Regions from separate parts of the Vreelandella sp. V005 genome, predicted to be linked through region 2. Evidence: riboswitches for the same ligand, from Rfam matches in the RefSeq annotation. Region 2 holds a riboswitch; the other holds the start of a gene.

Region 1 (3,329 bases), on a different contig from region 2:
ACGTTACTGCTTAGTACTGATTGCTTGGTTGCTTAGCACTTACTGCTTTTCGTTATACTCGCGAGCAAAACACTCACCAATGTTGAGGCGACTATCGCGCCAACAAACGGCCCCAGTGTGGGAATACTGCCTGGAAAACTGGCCGTTACCACGCCCGCGGCGAGGCTTCCTTGGCTTAACCACCCAGGGATAATGGCGCCCACTAAACCTGCCATGCCTCCCGCAATAGCCGACATTGAGGTCATTCGATGCCACAGGCCTAACAGAACAGGCACCACAATAGCGGCACACAGCAAGTCAGCAATCAGAAACAGCCGCAGTACCGACAGCCCCTGTAACGCAATCACGACCACCGGAACCATCACCGCAATGGTGACCCAGCGGGCCGCGGCCAGTGACACCCCCTGCTGTTCACTGCGGGCAACGACAAGCGACGCAATGCCGTTTTGAAGCGTATCCACACTGGAGGCCACCAAGGTCACCGCAAGCACTAGGGCGGGTAAGGTCAGCCACGCGGGCGCTTCCATTAGCAGCGCGAAAAAGGGCATCGGCGGCTCGCCAAGTGCAACGCCGCTCATTGCCGCTAACATGCCCAGACCGCCAATCAGCATGACGACGACGACCGTCATACCACCGCCTAACCAGGCGCCGCGACCCAAGCTTTGTTCATCCCGCGCCGCCCATACACGCTGCCAATATCCCTGATGGAAGAGGTTCGCTGCGGTGACGGCAATCACCAGCGTCAAGGCAACGCTGAGCGCACTGGTCACCGGAAGGGAAGGCATCGCTACCTGGCTAGGCAGTGACGGCAGGCGCCAGAACGTAACGCCCGCCACCGCGATTAGCAGCGCCAGCAATAGCCACGCTTGCCATCGGTCTGTGGCAAGGCTGGCGCGCAAGCCGCCCACCGCCGTATAGAGTAGTGTGGTGAGGGCAACGCCAATAATGACCAGTGCGGGTGGCACCTCTGACAACAGTGCGGTGATTGCGCCAATGGCGGTTAACTCAGCGGCCAAAAAGCAGGCCATATAGCCAACCGACACCAGCGTTACCCAGCGTCTAACACCTGGACCATAGCAAGCGCCAGCGAATTCGCCGATGCTACGCCCTTCCGGCAAGGCACGGCGAATTTTGGGACCATACAGCCCTAAGACAATAAACGGTAGTGCGGATCCCAGCGCATAGCCCGCCAACGCGAGAGGACCAACGAAGGCGCCAATTTCGGGAGGGGCAAATAGAATCCAAGCGCCCATACCGGAGGCAAGAAAGGAAAGTCCTAGGGTCGAAGCCGTTTGAGAATTGCGGGCGGTAACGTAATCGTCCACTGGGCCATCCACCCAGCGAGCCCGTAGGCCCAAAAAAGCAAAGCAGCATAGCGCCGCGCCGAGCACGGCTGACGTCAGGTATAGCATGTCGCACTTCCTCCGCCGGTACGAACCGGATCAGGTTCCAGGGTCTGCGCAGTGCGCATTCTCAGCCCGCTCAAGCAGGGCTCCCCTGGCGACAGTGAATGAAGGCGCTATCGTCAACCAAAAAAGCACCTTAGTAAAGTTTAAGGTGTGTTAGCGGCCCTTTCACGTGGCACACGCCCCATCAGATAGAATTCCTCATTGGGTGGCGTGCCTGCCAGTGTGACCAAACGGTTGGACATTCCAAAAAACGCCGCTATGGCACCGATGTCCCAGCAGTCTTCGTGGCTAAAGCCTACCGCCTGCAGGCGAGCAAGCCACTCATCGGTCATTTCACCAACATCAATGCCACAGTACATGGCAAAGTCGAGCATGACTCGGTGGCGCTCACTGATGGGTGCAACACGGTAATTAATCGCGACCTGATCCGCTAGCAGCGGATCTTTACTGTAAATACGCACGAGAGCCCCATGGGCCACCACGCAATACAAGCAACGATTACGTGCACTGGTAGCCACCACGATCATCTCTTTCTCGGCTTTGGTAAGCGAGTCCGACTCACGTTCCATGAGCGCATCGTGATAGGCGAAGAAAGCACGAAACTCATCGGGGCGATGCGCCAGCATTAAAAACACATTCGGCACAAAGCCTGCTTTTTCCTGAACGGCCAATATAGTAGTGCGAATATCATCGGGTAGATCATTTAACGTTTCCGGTACGTTAAAACGGCTTAGTTGAGCAGACATAATCACCTCTTTATTATTTAGTTTAACCATCTCACCAAAACGACTTAGTCATTACGTAACAAAACGCCAACTTAAGTAACTTTTAATTAGCGACTCTGCTCGCCATACTGCACTATTGATCTTTGATAAACATTGCCCACTGCTCTCAATAAACAGCTCGTTCAAAGGGACACTGTCATGAGTTATAACGAAGCCAAGGAACATACCCCCGGTCGCCTAAACGAGCTTTTTGCGGACCCCTACCAAGCATTTAAAAATGACACCGACGAGCGCCAGCTGCATATTCGCATCATGCTGCATATGTTGCTGGCCCGCCCAATGACGCGGGGGCAAATGACATTACGGGTCATCCATGGCTGGGAGAATGGAGGCTTTGATCCTAAAGACCTGCAACATGTCGACTACCCCCTTTCTGGTATCGCTGATTTCAAGCGTGCAGTGCAGGATTTTGAACACGCCTCCAAGCACAATACACCACTTCCCGCAGACAGAACCGCCATTCTGGCTACCCCATTAGATGATGCTATTGCAGAGGCAGAAGCGGAGGGGCAAGACCTCACCAACGACATTCGCGACACCCCAGCACGCTGGCCTGCATTTGAAGGCGGCCTGGCCTTGTACACCCTGTTTAAAATGTACCACCGCCTCGTTTATGGCGAAGATGACACTTATCGCTGCGCGCAGTGCACTACCCCACTTGGCATGCGCGAGATACATGAATTTCACCTCGAAGAGGGCGAATTCGCGCTGCTGGTGCCGCCCGCTGAAAACTTCATAAAGGAGGAGTCGCTATTAGTGTTGCATGAAAGCCAGCTCGGCCCCATCGAGCAGTTGCTCGAAGAGAGCTTGCCTCTATTCGATAATTTTTAAGCGACAACAGCCAGTACACTTCGCCACTTGGCCCTGCATAAAGCAGGGCCAATTTTCGTTAAAGCAGGAAGCGCTCGTTAACCCAGTGAAATAGTGCTATTGATGCCACTAGAAACATTCTCCGGTTCAAACCACCGAGCCGTTACGGTTTTCGTTTGCGTCCAGAAAGCGATCGCCTGTTTGCCATTGGGCCCTAAGTCCCCCAGCTTTGATGCCCGCGAACCGGTGAAGCTAAAGTAAGCAACCGGCACGGGAATCGGCACGTTAATGCCGATTTGCCCCACCTCGATATCGGTTTCGAAGC
Region 2 (3,329 bases):
CGGCGGCGAAGAAATCCTGGTATTGGAAGGGGTATTCGCCGATGAGCATGGGCGCTACGCAGCGGGCAGCTACCTTCGGAACCCCATCGGCACTGGCCATACCCCGCAGATTGGCGAAGAGGGCGCGCTGATTTTCGTCAAGCTACATCAGTTTGACCCTAACGATACGCTTCAGCTTGCCGTGCCTGCCCACCGGCTTCCCTGGCAGCCCGACCGGCGCCCGCGCATTGCCTACAAAATGCTGCATACCTACAAGCAGGAGCGCACCAGCCTGGAACGGTGGTCGGCAGGCACTTCTATTGCTTACCCCACGCTGCTGGGCGGTTTGGAGTTTTTAATTCTGGAAGGCACGCTGAGCGATAGCGAGCAGAGCTACACGGCGGGCACTTGGTGCCGCTACCCCAGCGGCGCCGCACCGGCATTAACCGCGGGCGACGATGGCGTGATGATGTACCTTAAACGCGGCCATCTGCCGCCCGCTTAAAGCTAGGCTTAGACTCAGGTGCGGGCCAAACCCAGAAACGGCAACAGCGTCAGGGCCGCAATCAGCCCCACCGCTATCAGCACTAGCACTACCTGCAGCGGGTGAGCGGCCAAACGGCGCCATAAGGTTTCTGCCTCGCCCCGTTCCACCGCTGCTTGATGCTCACGCTGGGCACGCTCAAGGCGCTCCGCCTGGTAGGCGTTTAACGCCGCAATGGCAGCATCGTGCTGGTGTGGGTTGCGCAGCCAGATGGCATCGACCCCCAGGCGGAAAAAGCCCGCCTGGGTTTCATAGGTGTCAAAGCCGTGGGCAGCGAGCAGGTCGCGCACTTCCATGGCCTCTTCGTCGGTCACATGGCGTAGCCGGAACAGTAGTTTAGCCATTGCTAGGTCTCATGAATCGCTCTTTCCCACCATCAAGTCAGCTTGGATCACTTCGATCCAGTAACCGTCCGGGTCTTTAACGAAGATAACGTCTTGCATCTTGCCCTGGTCTGCGCGCTTGACGAAGGTAACGTCGTGCTGGTCAAACCACGCTTGAGCCGCGGCTAAGTCCGGCACGTTGAAGCAGATATGCCCAAAACCTTGCGGTTCCGCGTTGCCATCGTGATATGAGAAGTCATCTTTGTTTTCGGTGCCCCAATTGTGGGTCAACTCTAACAGGCCTTTCTGACTGAAGGTCCAGGCGGTACGCGCTTGCGCATCTTGTGGCACGTTATCGCTCGGCTCTAGGTTGGCTAAGAAGTAGAGCGAAAACTGCATCTCTTCGAAATCCAGCCGCCGCATTACCTGCATGCCAAATACCTTGGAGTAGAACGCCAGGGCATGCTCGGGGTCCTTCACCCGCAACATGGTGTGATTTAAACGGAATCCTTGGGTTTGCGGGGGCGTATCGACGACACCAGGATGCTGCTCACCTTGAAAACTCATCATGCTCTCCTGTCGCTGATGTGGATCGTTAACTGCTTATACCACTTAACGTGGGGGTTGAGGCGCCCTATTTCCACCTACCTCCCTCACCCTGGGCTTTACAGGGTCAACGCAGCCATGGATAGTAATCGTTCGGCAGGGGCGCTCGCCGTTATTGGCGAGCTGAGAAGAACCCTTTGAACCTGAACCGGATAACACCGGCGTAGGGAGTCGTGGTACCGCTTACCACCTCCCCGCCGGGAGGATGCTATGACCCTACCTCCGCTTGGCGATTATCTTTCGACGCTACGCACAGCGACACCGTTAGTCCATTGCATGACCAATTATGTCGCCATGAACAGTACGGCCAATCTGCTGCTAGCCACTGGTGCGTCACCCGCCATGGTGCATGCGCCAGAGGAAGTGGCTGAGTTCACCGCTATTTCTGCCGGGCTCTCGATCAATATTGGCACCATCTCTGCCCACTGGGCTGACGCAATGCTGACCGCCGCGGACAGTGCTGGCCAGCACTCGATTCCCTGGGTGTTAGATCCTGTCGCCGTTGGCGCGACCCGCTATCGTCAATCGCTGTGTACGCGGTTACTCGCGTTAAAGCCTAGCGTGATTCGCGGCAATGCCTCTGAAATCCTGGCGCTCAATGGGTTAGCCAGCCAAGGCCGCGGCGTGGACTCGACCGCCGCCTCCGACCAAGCCATCGACGCAGCGATAGCACTGGCGCAACAACACGGCTGCATTGTCGCGATGACCGGCGAAAGCGACTGGGTGACGAATGGCACACAGCACTACCGTATTAACGGTGGCCACCCCTTAATGCCCCAGGTAACAACGTTAGGCTGCGGTCTTAGCGCGCTGGTCACCGCGTTTGTAGCGGCTAACCGTGACGCGCCGCTGGAAGCTACCGCCGCTGCGCTCGGCTGCTTTGCCGTTGCTGGCGAGCAGGCGGGTAAAACGGCGCAGGGCCCAGGCAGTTTTCAAGTCGCTCTGCTGGATGCGCTTTATCAACTAACCCCTGACGACCTCACTGCTCATACCCAGTTGGAGTCACGCCATGCCGTTTGACCTATCGCTTTATTTGGTGACCGACGCTGCGCTTTGCGACGCTTATGGCCTAGAGCAGACGGTAGAAGCAGCGGTAAGCGGCGGTGTGACCATCGTGCAGCTACGTGATAAGCGTGCCAGCGATGAACAGATGATTGCTCAAGCCAAGCGGCTAAAAGCAGTGCTGGCAGGCACCGGGGTGCCACTGATCATTAATGACCGGTTACAGGTAGCGCTAGAGAGCCAAGCAGATGGTCTGCATGTCGGTCAGAGTGATGCCGCTGTTGAGGAAGCCCGACGAGTGCTAGGTGAACAGGCGATTATTGGCCTGTCGATCAATACCCTTTCTCAGCTCCAAGCGGCTCCTATGGCGTTACTCGATTACGTGGGTATTGGGCCCGTGTTTGCGACTGGCAGCAAACAGGATCACGCCCAGCCGATTGGCTTTGGCGGCTTAGCGTCATTGGTCAACGCCTGCCCCCTGCCCAGCGTAGCGATTGGCGGGTTGAAAGCGGCGCATGCCATTAGCGTTCAGCGGGCGGGAGCGAACGGTATTGCCGTGATTTCCGCGATCTGTGGCCAGCCCGACCCTCGACAGGCAGCACTCGCCTTTCAGGTCGCTGCGGCGTCATGAACCAATTAGAGCATATCGTGGCGTTCGTGCGGGTGGCCGAGCTGGGTAGCTATACCCGGGCGGCTGAGGCACTCGATCTGTCGCGTACCCGCGTGTCTCGTCAAGTTATGGCATTGGAGGAAGCACTTGGGGCTCGCCTGATACAGCGCACTACGCGTCGTCTCCATCTCACAGAGGCAGGAGAGCGCTACTTAATGCGTGCCCAGGGCGTGCTGCAAGCGCTTGATGAAGCCGCTGCTGAAGT

What was found. Region 2 has a riboswitch for thiamine pyrophosphate ahead of thiM (hydroxyethylthiazole kinase). Riboswitches for the same ligand answer to the same signal wherever they lie in the genome.
Region 1: another riboswitch for thiamine pyrophosphate. It lies ahead of ACUN8H_RS07690 (sodium:solute symporter); the one in region 2 lies ahead of thiM (hydroxyethylthiazole kinase).

Annotation. Positions count from the first base shown of each region.
Region 1 is NZ_JBQXYA010000002.1:537,474-540,802, reverse strand. Features, by position in the region: gene ACUN8H_RS07690 (sodium:solute symporter) at 33-1,412, opposite strand; TPP riboswitch at 1,402-1,509, opposite strand; gene ACUN8H_RS07685 (peroxidase-related enzyme) at 1,553-2,155, opposite strand; gene ACUN8H_RS07680 (hypothetical protein) at 2,333-3,025, shown strand; gene ACUN8H_RS07675 (CoA-acylating methylmalonate-semialdehyde dehydrogenase) at 3,103-3,329, opposite strand, start outside.
Region 2 is NZ_JBQXYA010000004.1:133,558-136,886, reverse strand. Features, by position in the region: gene ACUN8H_RS11775 (cupin domain-containing protein) at 1-484, shown strand, start outside; gene ACUN8H_RS11770 (DUF6164 family protein) at 499-867, opposite strand; gene gloA (lactoylglutathione lyase) at 877-1,413, opposite strand; TPP riboswitch at 1,541-1,639, shown strand; gene thiM (hydroxyethylthiazole kinase) at 1,663-2,472, shown strand; gene thiE (thiamine phosphate synthase) at 2,462-3,085, shown strand; gene ACUN8H_RS11750 (LysR family transcriptional regulator) at 3,082-3,329, shown strand, end outside.